Prochlorococcus marinus CUG1417: one gene and its partner. The protein of the gene in region 1 binds, or shares a complex with, the protein of each later gene. Links are inferred from orthologs where the notes say so. Each region holds a gene or a part of one and is shown on either strand. Other genes may lie near its edges. The genes, in order: mfd and uvrA.

Evidence for each region.
Region 2: the proteins of mfd (region 1) and uvrA are in contact, whole or in part, in a crystal structure (PDB 4DFC), measured with the Escherichia coli proteins. The link is inferred for Prochlorococcus marinus CUG1417 from one-to-one orthologs.

What each region holds. Positions count from the first base shown.
Region 1 is NZ_JAAORN010000001.1:878,038-895,143, reverse strand. Bases 7,356-11,413 are described here. They hold mfd (transcription-repair coupling factor), read right to left. Parts: upstream 11,063-11,413; coding sequence 7,556-11,062; downstream 7,356-7,555. Other genes in these bases: HA140_RS05070 (TerC family protein), read left to right, coding at 11,137-11,413; HA140_RS05080 (hypothetical protein), read right to left, coding at 7,356-7,476. Outside these bases: HA140_RS05120 (magnesium chelatase subunit H), read right to left, coding at 1-2,726; dapB (4-hydroxy-tetrahydrodipicolinate reductase), read left to right, coding at 2,829-3,677; HA140_RS05110 (hypothetical protein), read left to right, coding at 3,679-4,320; HA140_RS05105 (FAD-dependent monooxygenase), read left to right, coding at 4,339-5,493; HA140_RS05100 (DUF2949 domain-containing protein), read left to right, coding at 5,499-5,693; HA140_RS05095 (DUF3038 domain-containing protein), read left to right, coding at 5,736-6,260; HA140_RS05090 (DUF4335 domain-containing protein), read left to right, coding at 6,262-6,852; HA140_RS05085 (nucleoside-diphosphate kinase), read left to right, coding at 6,944-7,312; more of HA140_RS05080, read right to left, coding at 7,315-7,355; more of HA140_RS05070, read left to right, coding at 11,414-11,847; fmt (methionyl-tRNA formyltransferase), read right to left, coding at 11,844-12,830; HA140_RS05060 (TldD/PmbA family protein), read right to left, coding at 12,827-14,179; HA140_RS05055 (TldD/PmbA family protein), read right to left, coding at 14,183-15,607; acsF (magnesium-protoporphyrin IX monomethyl ester (oxidative) cyclase), read right to left, coding at 15,639-16,811; HA140_RS05045 (DUF2996 domain-containing protein), read right to left, coding at 16,892-17,106. UniProt on the Escherichia coli protein: Couples transcription and DNA repair by recognizing RNA polymerase (RNAP) stalled at DNA lesions. Mediates ATP-dependent release of RNAP and its truncated transcript from the DNA, and recruitment of nucleotide excision repair machinery to the damaged site.
Region 2 is NZ_JAAORN010000002.1:601,147-609,993, forward strand. What follows is about bases 1,472-4,963. They hold uvrA (excinuclease ABC subunit UvrA), read right to left. Parts: upstream 4,576-4,963; coding sequence 1,672-4,575; downstream 1,472-1,671. Other genes in these bases: HA140_RS09330 (glycosyltransferase), read right to left, coding at 1,472-1,472; HA140_RS09340 (AAA family ATPase), read right to left, coding at 4,629-4,963. In the rest of the region: HA140_RS09325 (hypothetical protein), read left to right, coding at 1-129; more of HA140_RS09330, read right to left, coding at 63-1,471; more of HA140_RS09340, read right to left, coding at 4,964-6,308; HA140_RS09345 (ABC1 kinase family protein), read left to right, coding at 6,377-8,233; HA140_RS09350 (alpha/beta hydrolase), read left to right, coding at 8,235-8,807; thrC (threonine synthase), read left to right, coding at 8,813-8,847. UniProt on the Escherichia coli protein: The UvrABC repair system catalyzes the recognition and processing of DNA lesions. UvrA is an ATPase and a DNA-binding protein. A damage recognition complex composed of 2 UvrA and 2 UvrB subunits scans DNA for abnormalities.

The DNA of each region.
Region 1 (17,106 bases):
TCAGCGCAGACCTGTTCCAGACAGAAAAGTAAGTAATCAAATAATTTATTTAATTCCTTCTGGTTAACTTCATTAAATCCGTTTAATCTGCATACTCTTAGCCAAGGGGTGGGTAGATTTAAACCAAAAACTTTAAGTAAATCGAAAAGTTTGGAAAGAAGTGATTTTTCTAAATAAACTCTGCCATTAACAATTTTTAAAGAGTTGACCATCGCAAAAATCGACTCTCTTGATGTTTTTATGATTTTTTCATTTAACTCTACAAATTTAAGTTCACCTCTATTATTACCATCATAAATTTGTTCAATAGTTAGACCGATGGATTCCGCGAGTAATCCAGGAAGAGATCTTAATCCTTCTTGTTCTCTCTCTAAAGATGCAATATTTACAAGTGTTGCAACAGCTTCTTCAGCTGTTGGAGCTTCTCCAATAGTATGAAGACCGCAAGGTAACAATCTACTTTCAATTTCCATCAACTGTTTATAGACATTCCCAACAAATAAATCTCTTTCATCTATTGAAAGTTCTTCTATGTCTTTTGAAGGAAGCTCTACATCTTTATCAAGGTTACATTGTTTAGAAGTCTCAACTATTGCATTAACAATTTGAATACCCCTGCTATTTTCTCTTAATTGTTGATAAGAACCAACAAGTTCACTTAGTTCTTTGAGTCCTTTGTAGAGTCCTGCATTTTCCGCTGGAGGAGTCAGATAACTAATAGTTGAAGCATATCCTCTTCTCTTCGCAATTGTTGCTTCAGATGGATTATTCGCAGCATAGTAATACAAATTAGGCAATGATCCAATGAGAGAATCTGGATAGCAAGTTTCACTCATGCCCATCTGTTTCCCAGGCATAAATTCAAGTGAGCCGTGAGTTCCAAAATGAAGAACAGCATCAGCCCCCCAGATTTTTTCTACATAGGTGTAATAAGCAGCAAAACCATGATGAGGACTAGCACTTCTTGAATAGAGCAATCTCATAGGATCTCCTTCATAACCGAATGTAGGTTGAACTCCTATAAAAACATTTCCAAAATGTTTTCCATAGATAAGAAGGTTTTGTCCATCACTATTAAGGTTCCCAGGAGGTTTACCCCAATTTTCTTCAAGTCTTTGTGAATATGGTGTGTACTCTTCGTATTCTTTAACTGACATCTTATGAGCAATATTTAACTCAGGAGAGCCATCCATTGCTTCGGGATTGTTAATTACTTTTTCCATTAATTCTTTTGAATTACTTGGAAGTTCATCTATTTGATATCCTTTCGATTTCATTTCAAGAAGTACTCTATAAATCGAACCAAAAACATTTAAGTATGCTGCCGTACCAACATTTCCTTTGTCTGGTGGAAAACTAAATACTGTGATGGCTAATTTTTTATCCTTTCTTTGTTTAACCCTTAAAGTTGACCATTTTATTGCTCTTTCAGCTATGACATCAACTCGATCTTGGAGCGTATGCGCTTTACCTGTAGCATCATCACGACCTGAGAGAATAATAGGTTCAATAGCACCGTCAAGCTCTGGAATTGCAATCTGAAGTGCTACCTGAACAGGGTGTAAACCTAGATCACTATCTTCCCATTCTTGTGTTGTTTGGAAGACTAATGGAAGTGCAACCATATATGGTCTATTTAACCTTTTTAGGGCTTCAATAGCTTTAGGATGATCTTGTCTTGCTGGCCCACCAACTAGTGCAAATCCTGTTAGAGATACAACTCCATCTACTATAGGTTGATCCTTATTTATGGAATCATAGTAAAATTCATTAACTGGTTTAGAAAAATCTAAACCTCCACAGAAGATAGGTAGTACTCTCGCACCTCTGTATTCCAATTCTTGAATAACAGCAACGTAATGAGCATCATCTCCCGTAACGATATGACTCCTTTGAAGAACTAAGCCTATTGTTGGAGTTTTGTCATTTTTAGGATTTATATCTTTCCTATTATTTTCCCAATTTTGATATTCTTTAAGGCTTTCAAACATGCAAGGAGCAAGAGGATGCCAAATTCCTAAATCTGGGAATGTTTCAGGGTCTTGAATTTTGAATTCTTCTATTTGATCTTTTATGATCTCTGAAACAGCGTACTTTTCAGAAATCATTAACAAGAAGTTTTTTAAATTCTCAGTGGTACCACCTAACCAATACTGAAAACTAAGAATAAATGTTCTAGCATCTTGAGCTTTTTCTACTGGTAAATATTTAAGTATTGAAGGTAGTGTATTTAATAACTTCAACATTGAATCTTGGAAACTTGCTCCATCAGATTCTTTTTTCTTTTTTATTAAATCTCCAATAATACTTTTAGATTGACCAAGTTGGGCCATACTAAATGAACCTAGCTTATTTAATCTCATTACCTCTGGCATGGAGGGGAAAATAATTGATGCTTTAAGTTTGTCTTTAAATGGAGATACTGCATCAACCACTTTTTGAGCAAGGTCTTCAATGAAAATTAGAGAAGCAACGAATATATCCGCATTAGCTATATCTTCTTTAAAATCTTCAAAATTACTATCATTCCTAAGTTCTTCAATAAGATAGCCGCTAAGGTCTATACCTATTGGACCATTCATTTTATTTATTGACTTTGCAGCTTCCGTTAAGGAATTTTGGTATTGTGGCTCAAGGACAACATAAACTGCTTTTATTACAACTTTGTGTTTGTTATCCTCAACAGGAGATACTCTGCGGTTTGCTGAGCGGACCTGCGTAAACATTGATTTTCTTTAAGTATTTCTACCAGCCTACGAATGAAAAGACGTTATTGTGTGCAATATAAATAGCGTGTAACAACCTTTAAAAAAAAATTTTTTAAAAAAATGATTGAAAATTCTAAAAAACCCATACCAGTACTAGTATCCGGAGCTTTAGGCAGAATGGGTAGCGAAGTTGTTAATACTGTTTTAAATTCTAATGATTGTGAACTTGTTGCAGCAATCGACATAAACGAAAAGAACAATGGCTCAAATATTTCTGAATTATTGAAGGTGAAAAATTGTGATGTTTTTGTTTCAAATGATTTTGAAGGAACTTTGTGTTCTGTCAGTCAAAATTATAGAAATGAAAAAATCAAACCTGTGCTGGTTGATTTTACTCATCCTGATTCTGTATATGAAAATACCAGATCAGCTATTGCATATGGTGTATCACCAGTAGTAGGAACTACAGGTCTCAGCCCTTCGCAAATACAAGATTTGTCTGTTTTTGCTGAGAAAGCATCGGTTGGTTGTGCAATAATTCCTAATTTTTCAGTAGGTATGGTTCTTCTTCAGCAGGCGGCATCTGTAGCTGCAAGGTTTTATGACAATATTGAATTAATAGAAATGCACCATAATCAAAAAGCTGATTCTCCTAGTGGGACTTGTATAAAAACTGCAGAAATGATTGAAGAATATCCAAAGAAATTTAATCAGAATTTAGTAAACGAGTCTGAGTCATTGAAAGGTGTACGGGGTGGGCTCAGAGATTCAGGAATTAATATACATTCTGTACGATTACCAGGATTACTCGCTCATCAGTTAGTAATTATGGGATCTCCTGGTGAAACCTACACAATTAAGCATGACACTATTGATAGAAAGGCATATATGCCAGGAGTTTTACAGGCTATTAAAAAAATTGGTAATTATGAAATTTTAGTTTACGGACTTGAAAAATTGATTTTTTAAAATGATAATTCCAATTAATTCAAGTCAAATTTCAAAACTAATTCCTGCAGTTGGTACAGGAAGTCAATTTAAGTACGCGTTGGGGAATCCGAGAAAAATTCTTCAAAGAGTAATAATTTCTTCAATTGGTGGATTTATCTCATTAATTATTAGTTCGACTGGAGATCAAACTAATAATTTCTGGTTATTCTTATGTGTAGGTTTCTTTTTGTATATCATCTGGGGCCCAATTCTTGAATCAAGTAGAAAAAATTTGCAGTTAAGAAAATATAAATTTTTTTCTATATTTGATGGCTACGTATCAGATATCTATAAAACAGAAAAGATTGAAAGTTCAAGAGAACAATCTAATAGGCAAGGTCGATTAGAAGTTATCGAAAACAAAAGAACTTGGTTAGTACTTGAATTAGAAGATGAAGATGGTTATTTGGAAAAATTAAGTTTTCCTATGGAAAATAAGCATAGTCAAATTAGGGTGGGTTCGAGTATTAGATGTTTAATAACATCTAATAACCGTAATTTTGACAGAGATTTTTATTTGACCGATGCATGGCTTCCTGAAACTAACTTATGGGTTGGTGAGTACCCCTATTTATTAAGACCAGCATTTGAGGAAATTTGCTATATTTATTTGAATAGATAGTTGATGAAATATAATTTGATGAAAAACAAACTCAATTTTAAAATTGTTGGATCAGGTCCCACAGGTTTATTACTTTCAATTGTACTTTCAAAATTTGATTGCAATATTTTTTTAACTGATTTATTAACAAAAGATAGATTAATTGATAAAGATAAAACTTATGCAATAACTCACTCAACAAGAAAAATCTTATCTAAATTCAGACTTTGGGAAAAATTAGAACCATTTTTATTTGGCTTCGATACCCTTTCAATTTCAGATAGCGTAACTTCTTCTTTTACCAACTTATGTACTTCTGACTTAGATGATGATATAAGTTCTGCTGAAAATATTGGCTGGGTAGTTAGACATTCGGATCTTATGAACGTATTTTTTCAAGAGATTGATAACTATGAAAATATTTTTTTTATGACACCACAGAGATTGTTACGTAAAAAAATATTATTTGATTATCAATTCTTTTCAACAGGGGCAAACTCACTTGATAAAAAATCCATAGATTTTGTAGATATAAAAAAATCTTATAGTCAGTCTTGTTTAACTTTTAAAGTTTCTCTTAGAGGTCATTGTGAAAAGCGAGCTTATGAAATTTTTAGAAAAGAAGGCCCTCTTGCATTATTACCTTTAGAAAAAAACTTATATCAAGTAATTTGGACTTCCAGTACATTTAAGGCAATTGAAAGGTTAAATTCTGACAAGAATTTTTTAATGGACAATTTATCAACAATCTTGCCAAATGGATTTAAGTTGGACCAAATAATTGGTGAATTTAATATTTTTCCTGTTTCATTATCTTTAAATCTACCATTTTTAAATTTTAAAAAATTAGTTTTTGTAGGAGATGCATTTCATACATTTCATCCTGTTGGTGGTCAGGGTCTAAATACTTGTTGGAGAGATGTTAATACTATCTATGATCTTTTTAATAAAAATAATGCTACTACTAAAATGCAATTGATATTATTTAAATTTAAATATTTTTCTAGCAGGATTTTAGATATTATCTTCACTATTTTTATAACTGACTCATTGATTTCAATTTTTGCTAATAGAAACGTTTTTTTATTTCCAATTAGGAAATTTTCATTTTTACTTTTAAATAAATTTCTTTTTACTAGAAAATTAGTTCTAAATCAAATGACTAAATCTCTCATTTACTCAAGTATTAAATAGAATTCATGAATAATAATTTATCTAAAGAAATGATAACTTATTTATTCAATGTATTAGGTTTAGATGAATCTACTATTGAACTTGGCATAAAATTATCTATAAAAAATAACACTCCATTACCAATATTATTATGGAGTTATGGAATGCTAACTATTGAAGAACTAGATAAGTTATATTCATTTTTATTTCAAAAAATCTAATGATAATTCTGTTATAATTTAATAATATTTTAAAAGAGAACAATTACTGTTTTAACTAAAGTAAATAAGGTATCAAGGCGATCTATAGAAAAGCTTGATTTATTAATACTAATACTCGAGACCATAGATTTAAATGGTATTGACTCTTTTTATGCTTTATCAAATAGACTCAACTTAAATGAGTTTTTGCCAAATAAAATTACTATTTGGAAACTAAGGAATAATAATCCCTTGAGAAAATCTTATATTAATAACAATATTAAATCAGATGAATTTGATGCCTTAATACTTATAACTGTTGAAATGTCTAAATATTTATATCCTTATATTAGAGAGATACTTAACTCTAGAGAAGATTCTAAGAAGAATCCAGTTGTCTGGAACGATTTTCAAAAAAGATTTATAGAGTTAATTAAAGAAAGATTTAATATAAATAGTATGAGAGTTAAAAAGCTTTTAAATCAAACTGAAAATGATGGAATAATCATAAAATCTTTGTTAATGTTAGCGTTTTGTATTTCTAATGACGGTAATAAAAAGTTAAAGAATTTTCTAGTTAATTTTTAATATGCTGCAGAATAAATTATCGTTTCATCAATCTTCAGTTAGTCTTGAAATAATAGGATTACCTGATTATTCAAACAATGAAAATAATGTTCAAATATCAATAATTTCAGAATGGAATTTAAAGATTATTGGTAAACCACTTATTGAAGGCAAAATTGACCATTTAGTTCAAATTATGGATGCATTTTATATATATTCAAATCTTCTAATAACTAATAAAATCCCATTATATGAGTCCAAATTGATAGATATAAAAGCTGAGAATCTCCACCTTCATAATATTGTTCTCAAAAGCTCTAAGCCAGATGTTAAACCATTAATTATAAAGATTGGCAATTCATTATTGTCTGATATTGTTAATTGTTTTGATCAGTTAAATGAATCATCTGAAGTTAAGATAAAAAAATCTTCTGTTTTTAATAATGATCCTAAAAAGGTAAATTTTTCATTTAAAAATAAAGTTAAATTTCTAAATTTTTTTATACCTCCTTTCATCTCAATTTGCTCTTTAGCTCTTCTTTCCTCGACTCTTATTTATTTTTATAATCCACTTGAAAATAACGAAAAAAATGAACTAGTTAATCCAAAATAATCCCCTTATAGCATCATAACTGTAAAAACGATAGTATAGGATAATTTTCTTTTCAAAGTAAATTATTAATTTATTCTTTGAGTTTTGATGTATGGCAGATTTAAACATCCCTAATTTGAATAAGAAGTCTGGTAAATATATTTTTAAAAAAAAATTAAGTTTAAGAAGAAAGCCTAAAAAGAGACTATTTATCGAATCTGTTTTAATGTTTATTTCCGGTCTTTTTTTAATTTATATAAATTATTTAATACCTAATAAGAGTTCGCTTCTACAAAATGTCCCAACAGCTTTAAATAGAATATTTTTATTAATTATTGATCTCTTTTCAAACTTATCTGATGTATTTTTGGTACTTTTTATTTTTATTTCTTATCTTGTAACCTTGATTTTATTTATAGGAATTTTCAATAGGATAGTCAGGATTGCTAGTAGAAAAACTAGAATTATAAATTATAAATAATCTCAAATTGGTTGCATGAGACCGCCACTTCCAGAATCTGAATCATCATCATCGTTTTCTGTCTCGACTCCTAAAAGTGCATAAATTCCCAAAACTAGTGATGACAATACAATTGTTAGAGGTAAAATTGAACTTTGAACTCCGACGTCTATATATTCACCCATGTAGAAAATTAAATTTTTATAAACCTAGCCGAAATTAAACTTTTTCGCGGTTTTTAAATAATTTTTTAATAATTTATTCTTACTTAAATAATAGATCTTGCTTAAAATTTTTTATTTCTTCAATAAATAAGCCAAACCAATATAATAATTGATCAATTTGATTTTGAATTTCAGTAACTCCTAAACCTCTTATAGTTATCAAGGACCATTGTTCCCCTTCATCAAAATTAAATTTATTTTGAACACTATTTGGTAATGTACGTTTAAGTATTTTAAAGGTAGCTTTTTTTAATTTTGTTTCTATAACGATATTTGGTTTTTTTAGTTTAATTTTGTTAAAACCACATCTCTTAGCGAGTAATTTTAGTCTCATTAACATTATTAATGACTCGACAGGCTTAGGCAAAGTTCCATATCTATTAATCCAGTCTGTAGCTAATTCAGTTAATTCATTATCATTAGAACATTCTGTAGCAGATTTGTAAGCTTCAAGCTTCTCATCTCTGTTTAATATCCAAGTTGCAGGTATAAATGCATTTATTGGTAGATCAATTTGTGTGTCACTAACTTCTGGTATTTCTTGCCCACTGATTTCTGAAATAGCCTCATGGAGCATTTCTATATATAAATCATATCCAATAGCATTTACCTTTCCACTTTGATCTTCTCCTAGTAAACTACCAACACCCCTTATTTCCATATCTTTCATTGCAAGTTGGTAGCCACTTCCAAGTTCTGAAAAGTCTTTTATAGCTTTCAATCTTTGTTTTGCAGCGTCATTAATTTTATTTATATTTGGAAAAAATAACCAAGCATGCGCTTGTACACCGCTTCTACCAACTCTTCCTCTAAGTTGATAAAGTTGTGAAAGGCCAAATTTGTGAGAATCTTCAATAATAATTGTATTTACTTTAGGAATGTCTAATCCACTTTCAATTATTGTTGTGCATATCATTAGATCTACTTCTCCATTATTAAAGGCAATCATTGCATTTTCAAGCTCTGTTTCGTTCATTTGCCCATGAGCAACAATAAATTTTAAGCTTGGAAACATATTTTTTAATTTATTTACAGCTTGATCAATATCAGAAATTCTTGGAAGAACATAAAAAATTTGACCTCCCCTATCAAGTTCTTGATTAATGGCAGTTCTTATAACATCCATATCTATTTCAGATAAATATGTTTTTATTGATCTTCTTGATGGAGGAGGAGTATTAAGTAAGCTCATTTGTCTTAGCCCAGATAAGCTCATATAAAGAGTCCTTGGAATTGGAGTCGCCGAGAGAGTTAAAACGTCTATGTTGGTTTTGATTTTTTTAATTTTCTCCTTTTGCCTTACTCCAAATCTTTGTTCTTCATCAATAACAAGTAGTCCTAAGTTTTTAATTTCTAATTCTTTTCCTAAAATTTGGTGCGTAGCTACAACTAAATCAATTTTGTTATTTTTCAAGCCTGCATAGATTTCCTTTCTTTCATTAACGGTTTTGAATCTATTGAGTAATGATACTTTTATTGGGTAAGGTGAAAATCTATTGTTTATTGTTCTCCAATGTTGCTGAGCTAGGATTGTTGTTGGTGCTAGTAATATTACCTGTTTACCTGATGTAATAGCCTTAAAAATAGCCCGTACAGCTACTTCTGTTTTGCCAAATCCTACATCTCCACAAACTAGCCTATCCATTGGCTTTTCGCTTTCCATATCAGATTTTATTTCTTCTACAGCAGTAATTTGATCAGGTGTTGGTTGATAAGGGAATGATTCCTCTAATTCATCTTGCCAAGGACCATCTTTTGGGTAAATGTATCCCTTTAATTTTTCTCTCTTTGCATAAAGTTTCAAAATATCGACTGCAACTTTTTTGATTTGTTTCTTATTTTTATCTTTTATTCTTTCCCATTCGGTCCCTCCTAATTTATTTATTTTTGGCTTTATTTTTCCACTTGATCTATATCTGTTTACACTACCAAGTTGATCAGCGGCAACACTTATCTTCCCATCCTGATACTGAATGACTAAATAATCTCTTGAATCTCCAGTTATATTTATTTTTTCTATTTTTAAAAATTTTCCTATTCCATGATTTTTATGAACTATAAAATCACCGGGACTAATTTTATTTACATTTATATTTGAATTTAAACTTCTTTTTTTTCTTCTTATGAATACATTATTAAAAAGAGATTGTTGTGAAAATAATTCTTTATCTGTTATCAGGACAACTTTCCATATCGGAAGATAAAAACCTTCGATTTCGTAATTGTTCTTATTTTTTAAAATTAAAGGAGTTGAATTATTAATTGACTTAAATGCTTCATCAATATTATTAGGATTGTTTAAGAAGTTTGTATTACATTCGTGCTCAAAAAGTAAAGTCCTAGTTCTCAATGGCTGTGCTGATAATATCCATACTTTTTCATTATTTTTTATATTTTTATTTATATCATTGGATAATTTACCTATATTTTTAGAGTATGAATTTATTCTTTTATCATTTAATAAAAATTTATTATTAATATTTACTTTAGATTCAAATTCATAAAATTTTATCAAATTAAAATTTCTTAGTGAATTTAATATTTTGTCAAACTTTAAATGTAAATTAGGTTTAACGTCTAAATTAATATCATTATTTTTAAGGTTCTCATTTAATTCATACTCACAATTATCAAAATTACTTTCTGAATCTAGATACCAATTATTTGCAAATTTCGTACAATCTTCTAATTCATCAATTACAAGAATTGTTTCTTTATCAATAAAATCTATTATATTTGAGGGTTGTTTTTCAATTATTCCTAAATAACGATCAAGATTATTTTTATTTATATCATCTGAATTAAAGATACCGTTCTTAGAAAAATTATTTAACTTATCTTTTATTAGCAAATCAAATCCAGCCTGTATTATTTCAATATTATTGATACTTTCTAATGTTTTCTGTGTATGGGGGTCATATTCTCTTATCTTCTCAATTACATTATCAAAAAATTCTAATCTTATAGGAAACTCATTATTGACAGGATAAATATCTATTATTTCCCCTCTCCTACTCCAGAATCCCTCTGTTGAAGTTACATTATCCTTCGTATAACCAAGCAAAGTAAGTTTATTAGCTAATTCTTGAATCTCGATTTGAACCCCTTTTTGCAAATCTAACTTGTTTTCAATTAATAAGTTTTTATTTATTAGATGAGGTTGTAGTGATCTTTCTGTTGATACAACAATATTAAGTTCATTTTTCTCTTTTTTTATTAATTTGGATAAAACAGTAAGCTGACTAAATTCAATCTCTTTGGATTTATTAATTGAGGAGTATGGTAGATGTTCTGTTGGAGGATAATATAAAACTGCTTTATCATTTATACTTTCAAAATAACCAATCCATTTGTAGGCAATTTCTACATTAGGACAAATTAATAATATATTTTTTTCCTCTTTTTTTGCGATGCTATCTAAGATTATTGATTTTGCATATCTACTTGACCCAACAATATTTAATTCATTATTTTTTGAAATTCTTTTTATTAATTCAGAAGTAATTTGTGAGTTCGAAATGTAATTAACTAAAGTATTTAAACTCATTTATAGTTATCAATCTTGATTACAAATATCCGATATATTATATTAGATTTTATACTGATTGTGAATAATATTTGATGGATTCAGCTGCAATAAATTCTTTTATACCCACACTAGATCAGGTAGATAGTTGGTACGAAATCTTTACACTTTTACCAATATTAATTGCTCTAGAATTATTATTATCGGCGGATAATGCTGTCGCACTAGCTTCTCTTACTAAATCTCTCGACAGTTCAGAATTAAGGTCAAGAGCCTTAAATATTGGCATAACAATATCTTTATTATTTAGGATTATTCTGATCATATTATCTAATGTTCTTCTAAAGTTTGTTCTTATTAGAGTTTTTGCTGGTTTTTATTTAATATACTTATTCTTCTCAAATGTTTTTTTAAGTTCAGATATAGAAAACACAGAAAATGGGAGAGATAATAATAAAAATAATTCTAGGTTCTTAAGGGTTGTAGCGCTTCTTTCAATTACTGATTTTGCTTTTTCAATAGATAGTATCACTACTGCAGTAGCTATCAGTGATCAATACATATTAATTATATTTGGAGCAGTGATTGGAGTATTAGCCTTAAGATTTACATCGGGGATTTTTCTAAAACTTCTGGATATATTTTCTAGATTAGAAACAGCCGGTTACGTAGCAATTTTAATAGTGGGGATTAAACTTTTACTAAATACGTTAATTAAAGAATCCATTCTTCCAGACTATTATTTTTATTTTTTGATTCTTTTTGCCTTCATTTGGGGATTCTCTAAAAAAGAATCTAAAACTTAATCTGAGAGATATTCACCTACTGATGGCTTTAACTGTTGTATCAATTGCTTTTTGCTAGAAATGTTTTTGCCTTCAAGTTTTGCTTCTAACAAAATAACCGGATCATTTTTAGTTGATATTATTATCCCTTCATTTTCTATTACAGCAAGAATAATACCTGGTCTTGAATAATTGCCCATGAAAAGGTATTTTTTATTTTTAATTTCATCATTGCTCAAAACTTTGATTTTAAGTATTTTTAGGTTCTTACCTCTAAAAGTTGTATTTGCTCGAGGGTATAATCCTTTTATTTTTTGAGAAATTTCAATTGCCTCATTATCCCAATCAACTTTAAAGTCTGATTTTTCAATCATTCTTGCGTATGTAATTTCTCTCCCAAGGGAATTTTGCTTTGTTAATTGAGAATTAGTATTTTTATAAATATTTTCTCCGATTAGTGATGTGGCATATAATAATAATTTTGCAGATAAAATACTAAGTTTTTCCGATAGTGTATTTAAATTATCTTCATCACCAATTTTAATTTTTTCTTCCAATAATAAGTCACCAGTATCTAGTCCCTCATTCATTTTCATAATTCCTACACCAGTAAATTCATCGCCTTTTATTAGTGACCATTGGATTGGGGCTGCACCACGCCATCTTGGAAGTAATGAAGCATGCGCGTTCCAACATCCAAATTTTGGGATTTCCAATATCTCTTTGGGTAATATTTTCCCGTAAGCTATAACGATAAATAGATCACAAGATAGTGATTTAAGTTCATTTATAAAATCTATATTTCCCCTGATTTTTTTTGGTGTATAAATTTTTATAGATTCTTGTTCGGCAAAGCTTTTAACAGGTGAGGATATTAATTTATTTCCCCTAGATCTTTTCTTATCGGGTTGGCTAACTACTCCAATTACCTCGTGCTTAGATTTAATAAAAATATCAAGGCTCGCAATTGAATATTCAGGTGTTCCCCAGAATATAATTCTCACGCGTCACCTGTTATTGATAATTCATCTACCCATATATGTGGAGAAATTCCACTTGTTGTAACTTCTTGGTTTGATTCAATATTTACTATATTCTTCAAAAGATATTTGATATCCCCCGCTACAGTTGCAGATTCTATTGAGATTTTTTTACCGTTTTTATAGAGCCATCCATCAAATGGCAGAGAGAATGAACCTTGACTTGCTCTTACACCAGCATGAATTGCATTTAATTCTTCAATATAAACAAATTCTCCCTCATAAGTAGAGTGATCTAATGATGTTTTTAGATTTGAGTTCTCCTCTGATTTCTCAACTACTATCCAATCAGGGGATACTGAGACTTTTGATCCTAGTCCAGCGTGGCCTGTGGGCATTGTTTTAAATATTCTTGCAGTTGATTCGGAATGCATAAAATTTTCAAGTCTCCCTTTGTTAATTAAACATAGTCTTTTCGTAGGAGTTCCCTCTCCATCAAATGGTGATGAAGAAATATTCTTTTCGTGAAGACCATCATCATAAATATTAAGTGCTTCTGTAGATAGTTTCTCTCCAATAGAATTTTTATTAGATAAGCTAACTCCATCTAAAATGCTTCTAGCATTAAACATTGAACTAAAGGCATTAATGATCGTTAAAAAAGACTCAGGAGAAAAACATATTAAATATTTATGAGTTTTAATAGATGAATAATTTAAATGAGAAATTGTTTTATTAGAAGCGTCTTTAATACACGACTCTATATCTATATCTTCAACTCCATATCCAAGTTTTACAGAACCTGAGCTACGAGGTTTCTTATTTTTTTCTTCTGCTCTTGCATATAAATAAAGTGCAGCTTGACTCTTGGTATAACTACGAAAGGCACCATCACTATTTGCATAAACTCTCTCATAAAAACTCTCAGATAGACCATTATACGGAACAGATTTTATGGATTCATGGCTTTCTAATAGTTTTACTTCTGCTTCTCTTAAAATAGTAAGTAATTTTTTTATACCAACAGGATTTCTTTTTTTTGAGTCTTTAACTTCAATAGGATCCTTGGCTAGTGGTGAGAATTCTGTTCTCTCATTCTTGTTGCCAAAATCAGATGCAATATTTGCCTGATTTAGAGCTTTTTTAATACCAGATTCACTTATATCACTAGTTGATGTGATACCAACTAAATTAGATTCGTTCCAAACTCTTATAGTTAAAATTTGCTTTTGTGATGCCTTAAGTTGTTTAGCCTCACCTTTATCTACTTGCACAGAATAATCATTAGAAAAGCTTGCACCATAATCCCATTTTTTAAGATTTAGAGAATCTGCAGCTTCAGAGATTTGAGTTGTTATTTCTTTTGAATTCATAACCTATCTTCCGCCAACAGTTATTGAATCAACCTTAATATGAGGTTGGCCTACAGTTACGTTGACACTTCCACTGATGGATCCACAGAATCCAGGAGCTAATTCGAGGTCATTTCCGCACATTGATATTTTTGGCATAACTTCTTTAGCCTCACCAATCAAAGTTGCTCCCTTTACTGGATTAGTTAATTTTCCATTTTTAATAAGATATCCTTCTTCTACTGCAAAATTAAATTGTCCTGTAGCACCTACACTGCCACCACCCATTGATTTGCAGTAAAGACCATCACTAATACTATTGATTAAATCCTCTTTAGAGTGCTCACCTTTAGCTATATAAGTATTTCTCATTCGTGAAGCTGCAGCAAAAGAATAATTTTGTCTTCTTCCACTTCCTGTTCTTTTATGGCCAGTTCTCAATTCACCTGCCCTGTCAGATATGAATTTTTTTAAAATTCCATCTTTTATAAGAACTGATTTTTCGGGTTCCATACCTTCATCATCTACTGATAATGAACCAAAGGATCCCTCTGAAATTCCTTCATCTATTGCTGTTACGGATTCATGTGCAATTTTTTCATTCAATTTATTCTCAAAAGGTGTTGTTCCTCTCTCTATTTGAGTAGTTTCAAGTAAATGACCGCAGGCTTCGTGGAATATAACACCACCAAATTTATTAGCTAATACAACAGGCATTTGTCCAGCATCAACATAATCTGCGTATAGCATGTTCATTGAGCTTTCGAATACATCATTAGCTGCTTTTTCGTGATCCCATAATCTGAATTCATTAGGCATTCCTGACGACCCAAATCTTCTACTTCCACTAGATCTATATTGGGCATCACTAGCAATCACGTTGAGTCCAACTGTTTGATATAACCTAATATCTGAGACATAGGTTCCATCGCTAGAGGCTATGATTACCTCTTGGAGATTTCTTGAGTAGCTTCCTTTTCTAGTTATTATTTTATTATTTTTTTTAAGAGCCTTTGTGCTGACTAATAGTTTTTCACTTATCTCATGAATCGATGGGACTTCATTAATCCATTTTTTCTTGGATAAACTATAGTCCCTATGTTTATCTAGACCATTAAATACTTCTCTATTTTTATTATCTGTTATGTCTAACATCTCAATAGCTTGTGATACCGACCTCATCAAGCCATTCTTTGTTAAATCATTTGTACTTACAAATCCATCCTTTTTATCTTTGAAGATTCTAATACCAGCACCCCTTCCAAATGATGGACTTACACTTGTAATGAAATCATCTTCAGCTAGAACGCTTGAGTTGTCTGTATTCTCTATAAATATTTCTACAAAATCAGCCCCAAGTCCCATCCCATAGAAAATAATTTCTTCTAATAAATCTTTATTGCAACAACCAAAAGTGATTTCATTAAATTTGATTTGTGACGAAAGCATATGACTTTATAAATCTTCTTTATATTAAAGATTATCTAATCGAAGGTTGGAAATCTTTGCTATCAAGAGGTTTTAATAAGTATAGTCTTAATAACTGGTAACCGTTTGATAAATATTTAGGTAATTTCTTAAAAGTTTTAGATACTTTATTTCCATCACTGTTTGCAATATCGGAAAGAACCTTATTATTCTCTACTATTTTGTCTAATCTTCCATAAAAAGATTTATCATAAACGTCCATTACCACAGGGAAAACTCTAGCTGCAGTTTCATTTGTTTTGTTGATAACATACTGGTCGTAATCTTTAGCATTTAATCCTAGAGAAGCGTAGAAATCTTTCTTGATTCCCAAATCCCTCGCATACATAGTTGCAAATACAGCAAGTAAGAAAAATCTAGACCACAACTTAGATGTTAATGGAAGATTGTTCAAAAAGTATCTAAATCTATGAAAATAATCAAATAGTGGATGTGTAAAGGTAGAGCCCCCAATGGTAATTTTTTGGCTTAATGATTTAACGGTACGTGGTTGTGCTTTCATTAATGCATCAAAGAAATCACCATGTCTATTTTCATCTTGACACCAATTCTCAAAGTAATTAAATAGTGGAAAAATCTTGCTATCTGGGTTCTTTTCAAGATGCCTATAAATTGCTATGTATCTCCAATAACCTATTTTTTCAGATAGATAAGTGGCGTAAAAAATACTTCTTGGTGGGAAATAAGTGTAATCTTTATTGGCTGTTAAAAAGCCTAAATCTAACTGTAGGCCAAAGTCACTCATTGACTTATTCAAAAAACCTGCATGTCTAGCTTCGTCTCTGGCCATATGTGCAAAGCATTCAGCAAGAAGGGGATTTTTATCTTTAATCCTTTTGCTAAGTTCCTTGTAAAGTAAAAAACCTGAAAATTCAGAAGTACAACTTCCCTCAAGAAAATCAACAAAAAGCTCTCTTGTTTCAGGATCTAATTTTTCTGCAGCACCTTCAAATTCACTATTTCTTACAAAATGATGCCTATTGTAATCTTTCCTAAATTCTTCACATATAGCTTCCAATTCCTCCTCGTTTATTGATAAATCCATATTTTCCATCGCCTCAAAGTCTGTTGTGTAGAATCTTGGAGACAAAATTGTTTCTTTCGCTGGTATCTTCCCATTATTAACATCTTTCTTATTTTTTGATTCAATAGTTGATTGAGTCATTTTTTATTTAATTTATTAATACTATTATTTACTATTATTTGTATTTTCGAGGGAAAAGTTAACTTGGTGTTATTGTTTCTTTAATTAACTCCAATTAACTTTTGTCCATTCAATCTCTGAAGTACTCTTGAAATAATTAACTTCAGGGTAATTCTTTTTTCGTCGATAAGAAAAGATTCAATAATGCTGGGTTTTTGATTAGGTTTTGATAAAGAAATACTTTTTAATGAACTAATTTCATCTTTCTCAAAGGATAACCAAAAGTTACATGTATCTTTAATTTCACAATTTATTA
Region 2 (8,847 bases), on another replicon or contig:
TTCAAACTAAAAAAAACTCATAATAATCAACTAATTCTTCACCCTGATCCTAAAGTATTTGATCAGTGGGGTTTTATTAGTGAAGAACTTCCTTTTAAACAACTTTGTTTAATATCAGATGAAGAATAAGAATTTGACCTTGAAAACTTTTCTGTAAGTATTGATAAATAATTGCGTACATGAGTATTCCAACTAAAGTGCCTATTGACACCCTCAATTCCATTTCTGCTCCATAATTTCCACTGATTACTATTAGAAATTCCTTTTTCAAGAATAACTTTCAACTCATTAATATCGGTAACATCTACTAAAAGTCCATTTTCACATTTTGAGCGGATTTCTTTTGGTCCTCCATCATTTGTTGATATTATTGGCAACCCACATGAAGAAGCTTCAAGAAGGGTCAAACCAAAGGGCTCTGTTAAAGCTGGATTTACAAATACACCCCCTCTGCTAGCAGCCCACCTATATAAAGCAGGTATCTGACTTGGAAGATGTTTTTTTGGATAAGCTACTTTTCCATACAAATTATATTTATCGATCTTTTCAAAAATATTATTGAAAACATCTCTTTGTTGAGGGTCAAGTTTTGAAGTACTATCTCGACAACCCAAAATCAAAATTAAATTTGTTTTACTTTTTAATTTTTCAGATCTTCCATATGCCTCAATCAAAGAAGGAATATTTTTTCTTCGAACGGCTCTAGAAATATTTAATAATGGGGGTTTACTAGAATCCTTTAAAAAAGGTTGCATCATATTATCAATTTCAGCTGTCTCCGTTGTCGAGTGAATATGGTGAAACTTATTATGATCAACACCAGGAGGAATTACTCTTGCTTTGTGAGGTGAAAAAGAAGAATATTGGGAATATTGATAAACTGATTCTTGTTTAGTACTTGTAACAACAATATCTGCCGACTTTAACGCTTTTTCTTCTGCTTCAATTCTCTTACTTATTGCATAAAGCTTTTCTATTTGATTAGTTTTTAACCCAGTATCAAGCAATTTTCTTTTTTTCTCTCGTCCTAAAGAATGGCCAGTAAAAATAAGTGGAACATTTAAGGACTGACTAAGTTTAACCCCTACATATCCAGCATCTGCATAATGTGCATGAATAAAATTAGGCTTTTTATTTTTTTGATAATAAGAGATAAGTCTTTCAGTTAAATGATCCAAATAAGGCCAAAGCAATTCCTTTCTTAAATATTTATTAGGTCCAAATTTAAATCTTAAAATTCTAACTCCGGGTTCTACAAATTCTTCTTCTTGAGAATATTCATAATCTACTTTAGGGTCGTTAATTAAACGAGTAACTAAATCTACTTGATCAACTTCTGAAGTATTAGCCAAACTTTTAACTAGCTCTAAAACATATTGTGTTTGTCCTCCTGTATCTGCATCCCTGCCTAATTCAAGATTTTTAGAGCGTATAAGACCATGTAAATGTAAATGTAAAAATTTAAACCTCATTAAGAAATCCTCCGATCAACAGCCCTTTAATACAAATAAGCTGAATTTCAAAAGGAAATATTAAGAAAGCATTATGATTTTAAATCTTTTTAATACAAAATTTTTTGAAAAAGCAGCTATAGACTCAAGTAATACCCCTTATAAGAGAGCTTTCTTTTTACTTAGATAATTAATAATAAAAAGAAATACAACAAGTTTTTTATTTAAGAACCTTTTTAAGATACTTAGCTGTATGGCTTGTGGGATGTTTAGCAACTTCCTCAGGAATACCTTCTGCAATAATTTCTCCACCTTTATCTCCTCCATCAGGTCCTAAATCAATAATCCAGTCAGAACATCTAATTACATCTAAGTTGTGTTCAATAACAATTACAGAATTCCCTTTATCTACCAAACGTTGTATTACATCCATTAATTTATGAACATCATAAAAACTCAACCCTGTAGTTGGTTCATCAATCAAATACAGAGTTTTTCCAGTTGCCCTTTTAGATAATTCTGTAGCCAACTTAACTCTTTGAGCCTCTCCCCCAGATAATGTAGGGGCTGGTTGGCCTAATTTGACATATCCTAATCCGACATCTACTAATGTAGATAACCTGTCAGAAGCTTGAGGTATTGCAGAAAAAGTTTGTGCAGCTTGTTCAACAGTCATTTCTAAAACATCTGATATATTAAAACCTTTATATTTAACTTGAAGAGTTTCCCGGTTAAAGCGAGCTCCTTTACATACTTCACATTGAACATACACATCAGGCAAAAAATTCATTTCGATAACATTAACTCCCTGGCCTTTACACGCTTCGCATCTTCCTCCTTTCACATTAAAACTAAACTGACCTGCCTGATAACCCCTTGCTTTAGCTTCAACTGTGGCGGTAAATATCTGCCTTATAGGATCAAAGGCACCTGTATAAGTAGCAGGGTTTGATCTTGGTGTTCTCCCTATTGGAGATTGATCAATAACGATAACTTTATCAATTGCCTTTATACCCTTTAACTCTTGTACGCCATGGGGAAAAGGAACTTTTAATCCCAGAGAATGACACAAGGCAGGATGAAGTAACTCATTTATTAAGGTACTTTTTCCACTACCACTAACACCAGTTACAGAAACCAGTCTTCCTAATGGAAATTCTACAGATATATTTTTTAAATTATTTTTTGAGCAACCATTTAAAATTAAACTTTTTTTAACAGAGGATCTACGTTCTTTTGGAGTAGGAATAGACTTCTTACCACTAAGATAAGCCCCAGTTAATGATCTTTCTGATTTCAAAACATCTTCATATGATCCCTTAGCAATAATTTCCCCACCATAAATACCTGCACCTGGACCAATATCTACTAAATAATCAGCAGATTTCATAGTATCTTCGTCATGTTCAACAACAACTAAAGTATTGCCAAGGTCTCTTAAGCTTTTTAATGTTTCTAATAATCTGTCATTGTCTCTCTGGTGTAAACCAATACTTGGTTCATCTAACACATATAAAACACCAGTAAGGCCAGCACCTATTTGTGTAGCTAATCTAATACGCTGAGCCTCTCCCCCGGACAAAGTCATGGCTGGTCTATCTAGAGTTAAATAATCTAAACCAACATTAATTAAAAACTTTAAACGTAAACGAATCTCTTTTAAAACCAATTCACCTATCTGCTTTTGTTTTTCTGATAAAGATATGTTTTCCTTCTTAGTCTTACCTAATCCCATGATGCGCTCTATGTGAGTTAAAGTTTCAGAAACGCTTATAGAAGTTAAGTCAGTAATATTATATGGGCCAAGTTTAACTGCCAAAGCCTCAGGTCTTAATCTTTTGCCAGAACACGTCTTGCAGGGAACTAATTCTAAGTACTTTTCTAATTTTTGTTTTACTGATTCTCCATTGGCTTCATTCAATTGCCTTTCTAATATTGGTAAAATCCCTTCAAAAGGTCTTTCAAAACCACTAGAAGTTTTAAAACGACTATCAGCTTGGATTAATATTGGTTTATCTGATCCCAAAAGAAGAACTTTTTTTTGCAAATCACTCAAATCTTTCCAAGGAGTTTTTAATTCAAAACCATAAGCTTGTCCTACAGAATATAGTAATGAGAAGTAATAAGTATTATCTTTTTCACTCCAAGGGGCTATGGCAGCATAAACAGGTAATGTTTGATCTGGTATAACTCTTTCAGCAGTAAATTTTTTTAAATAGCCAATACCATGACAGTCTGGACATGCTCCATAAGGGCTGTTAAAAGAAAAAAGTCTAGGAGAAAGTTCCTCAACAATAGAACCATGTATAGGACATGCATAATTTTCTGAGTAAAGTTTTTCTCTCTCTAAGTTAGAAGGAAGATTTTCTCCTTTTTTTGGAACAACTTCGACTATTGCTAACCCATCGCCTCTTTTTAGGCAAGTTTGTAGAGAATCATTTAATCTTTCTTGTATTCCTTCTCTTGCAATTAGTCTATCAACTACTACCTCAATATTATGAATTTGATTTTTATCTAGTTCAATACTATCAGCAAGTTCTCTTACCTCACCGTTGATTCTTACCCTAGCGAAGCCCTCAGCAGCAAGTCCACTAATTAATTTTGTATGAGTTCCTTTTTTCCCTCTTACTACAGGAGCCAACAATTGGTATCTTGTTCCTTCTGGTAATAAAATAATTTGATCAACCATTTCATCAATTGTTTGTGGCGCAATTGGAATCCCACAATGATGACAATGCGGTTCGCCAGCACGACCAAATAACAATCTTAAGTAATCTTGTATCTCTGTTACTGTTCCAACTGTTGATCGAGGATTATGACTTGTTGATTTTTGATCAATTGAAATAGCGGGTGATAAGCCCTCAATATTGTCTACATCAGGTTTATCTACTTGACCTAAAAATTGCCTTGCGTATGCTGAAAGACTTTCAACATATCTTCTTTGTCCTTCAGCAAAAATTGTATCAAAGGCTAAAGAACTTTTACCGCTTCCACTGACTCCTGTAAATACGATAAATTTATTCCTAGGTAGAGAAAGGTTAATATTTTTTAAATTATGCTGACGAGCTCCTCTAATAATAATTGAATTATCTTCCTCAAAATTACTATTAGTTTTTAAAACCATGTTTAAATCTATTTATGATTTAAAAAATATTATTATAGTAGATTTTTTCTATTTTATGCAGCAGCTTGATCAAGAAGTCTAGAGGCATATTCATTTACTTCAGAAGATCCTCCACCAATAAGTTCTATTAATTCATTTTTTCTTTGTTTTTTTGTAGTTAGTTTTAAAATTGAAGTATATGTTATTCCATCGATAACGTTTTTATTAACTTTAAAATGAGCTAATCCTCTAGCAGCTAAAAAAGGCTGATGTGTAATACATAAAACCTGTTGATCTCTAGAAATTTCTTTTATTAGCTCAACCAAAGAAAGTAAAGATTTACCACTTAAACCGTTATCAATTTCATCTAAAAAGAAAGTATTTGGTTTTTTAGAAATACTTGATTTAATAGCTAATAAGAATCTTGACATTTCTCCACCTGAAATAACATTTGACAATGGAGCAAGCTTCTGATCAGGATTAGCAGAAAACAAAAAATTTATATTGTCAATTCCATCGCCAGAAGGCTTACATTCTGAAAATTGAATTGAAAAATTTGCATTTTCTAATCCTAAATCCCGTAAAATAGAGATAACTGAATCTTGTAATTGTTTAGCAATTTTTTTTCTTTCAGTAGATTGAGTGATAAATAAAGAATTTAAATTACTTTGTAAGTTTTTAATTTGATTTTCTATATTACAAATTTCATTATCTTTATCGTTTTTTAGAAAATATGTCCTTAATTGATTTCGCTTTTTAATTAATTGAGTTAAGTCAAGTGAAAAAGTTCTTTCCAAATTTTTTAAAAAAAATAATCTTTTTTGTATTTCTGAAAGGTTAGAGTCATCTTTATCTATGTCTTGAATATATGAGTTTAATGCGAAAATTAACTCTTCTACATAAGTTTGGATATCTAATAAATTTTCTCTAAACTTTTGAATTTTTAAATCAAAGTCTGCTGTTTTATTAAAATTTTTTATTGATTGATTTATCAAAGAGGCTACTGATGGTTCATCATGGCTGCAATTATTTAAGTTATATAAAGATGATTGAATTGAATTATTTATTTCAAGATTATTTATAAGTTTATTTTCTAATAACTCTAATTCTAAAATTTCCTTACTTGATTCTAAATTAGCTTCCTCTAAAGTTTGCAATATTTGTTTAGTTATTAAGTTATTTTCTTCTTGCTTCTTAGAGGATTCTATTTTTTCATTCATTAATCCTTTTAAAACCTGACTTTCCTCCCATATATTTTTAATCTTTGCACTTATATCCCTTAATTCTTGCGAACATAAATCATCAATAATTAATCTTCTCTTTTCTTGAGAATCAAATATAGAAGTATCTGATTGACCTGCGAAATCTATTAGTAATTGTCCAAGTTCTTCTAATAATTTTTTATTAATTAATAAATTATTAAGGCTATATTTAGATAAAACTTTATTGTTTTTTCTATAGGATATTCTTTTGATATTTAAGATTGAAGAGCTAGTTTTTAAACCATTACTAATAAGCCAGTTATTGATTTGACAAGAGGAAGAGAATCTTGCCTCAATAACACAATGATCTTTTCCTGGACGTATTAAGTGTTTTAAAGGTATATTAGTTCCACCAAATAATACATTTAAGGAATCTAAGATTAGTGATTTTCCTGAACCAGAATCTCCAGTAATGATATTCAAACCTTTTTCGAAATTAATTTCTATAATCTCTATTAAGGCTATGTTTTCTATCTTTAATTGTATTAGCATGATAAATCTTCCATATAAAAAAATTAACTTCTTTTCTAAAAAAATAAAGGTTTTAAATATATAAAGTTATGAAAGAAGACTTTACTGACTTTATTGAAGTATCTGGACTGTTGGATTATGATCCAGAAAGAATATCAAAAATTTATAAAAAGAACCCAAAAAGACTTTTAAAAAGACTTTGGCAAACGCTCATACCTATTTTTACTTATTTATTATCTGTTGGGTGGGATAAACTAACTGGTAGATTAAAAAATAAAGAAAACGCAAGATTTAGAGCAAAAGAATTAACAAATTTACTAGTAGAACTTGGACCAGCATTTGTTAAAGCAGGTCAAGCTTTATCAACAAGACCAGATATCATTCCAGGGATTCTTCTTGAAGAATTATCTGAATTACAAGATCAACTTCCAGGGTTTAACGGAGATAAAGCTATGGAATTAATAGAAGAAGACTTAGGATCCAAGGTAGATGAAATTTTTTTAGAAATTGATAAAGAGCCAATTTCTGCAGCTTCTTTAGGACAAGTGCACAAAGCTAAACTCAAGAATGAGGAAGTTGTGGCAGTTAAAGTCCAACGTCCAGGTTTAAGAGAACAAATAACTTTAGATCTTTATATTGTAAGAAATATTGCTTATTGGCTAAAAAACAATATTGGACTAATAAGGAGCGATCTCGTGGCATTAATTGATGAATTAGGTAAAAGAGTTTTTGAAGAGATGGATTATTTAAATGAAGCTGATAATGCAGAAAAATTCAGAAATATGCACAAACATAACCAAATGATTGCCGTACCAAAAATTTATAAAGAAATAACTTCAAGAAGAGTTTTAACTATGGAATGGATTGATGGTACAAAATTAACCAATCTAGAAGATGTAAAGAAATTAGGGATTGATCCTGACAAAATGATTGATATAGGAGTGCAGTGCAGTTTAGAACAACTTTTAGAACATGGTTTTTTTCATGCCGACCCTCATCCAGGAAATTTATTAGCTCTTAAAGATGGAAGACTATGTTATCTAGATTTTGGAATGATGAGTGAGGTTTCTAGGGATTCAAGGTCTGGCCTAATACAAGCAGTTGTACATTTGGTAAATAAAAACTTCGATAAACTTTCTCAAGATTTCGTAAAATTAGGGTTTTTATCAGAAGAAGTTAACCTAGAACCCATAGTTCCAGCATTTCAAGATGTTTTTATTGACGCGGTTGAACAAGGTGTTTCAAAAATGGATTTTAAAAGCGTTACAGACGACATGTCAGGTGTGATGTATAAATTCCCTTTCAGATTACCTCCGTATTACGCTCTTATAATTAGGTCTCTACTTACATTAGAAGGAATTGCTTTAAGCGTAGACCCAAACTTTAAAATATTAGGTGCAGCTTATCCATATTTTGCTAGAAGGTTGATGGAAGATCCTGATCCACAATTAAGAGAAAGCCTGAAAGAAATGCTTTTTGATAACAAAAAATTTAAATGGGACCGCTTAGAAGATCTACTTTCTAATGCTGCAAAACAAACGAATCTCGATTTGGAAAAACTTTTAGACGAAGTCATAAATCTTCTCTTTTCTCCAAAAGGCGGATTTCTTAGAGATGAAATAATTGAAGGATTAACTAATCAAATAGATTTATTTAATCTAAAATTAATAAAAAATTTAAATAACTACCTTCCTAGTTCTATCAAATTAAATACCACTAATGAAACCAACAATTTAAATGATCTTCTAACTTATATAAAACCATTAAGAAACTTTTCAGAAATTCTACAAAAAGTTCCTGGCTATTCAATTGATATTTTTCTTAAAAGAATACCTCGACTTATAAATGAGCCATATACAAAAGAAATGGGTATAAAAATTGCAAAAAAAGTTACTGAAAAAGGTGTAGTTAGACTTGTAAAAATTGCAGCTGGTTCAAATATCTAAAATGAAATTTGGTAAATTTTTAATTATAAAAACACTTTTTATTTTAATAAGTTCTCAATTACTTTTTAATGTTTCAAAAGCTAACTCTGCTGAAAAAATTAAAATCGTTTATGGCATATTTTCTAGAACAATTGAAGTAAATTCATTAAAAAAGTTCGCTGAAAAAGGAGATTCAACTAAAAAACTAAAAAGAATTTTAAATGCAACTGGATCTTCCGATAAAGAAATTAGATCAGTATTAAACAAAGATTTTGAAATACCTATTACCGTTGCAAGCAAATTAGTATATTCACAAATAGGCAATGTTTTTTTAACAAGACTTTCATCTATTATTCATCCCCCCAGAGCAGATGATGAAAGAACAGGTTTGTTGGCACTTAGGGCTAGTATAATCCAAGGTATTTATATAGGAAATGGGAAAATAGATCTAATAAAGTTTTTTAAAGGATATCCAACCAAAACTGTTATTTTAGACGTAAGTGCTTTAAGCAAAGTTATGAATAAAGTAGAATCAATCTCAGAGCTATTAGACTTTTTTACAAATTCCCCCCTAGAAAAAATTAAAACAAATTAAAAATTATGATGTTATTGAATAAAATCAAAAACAAACTACA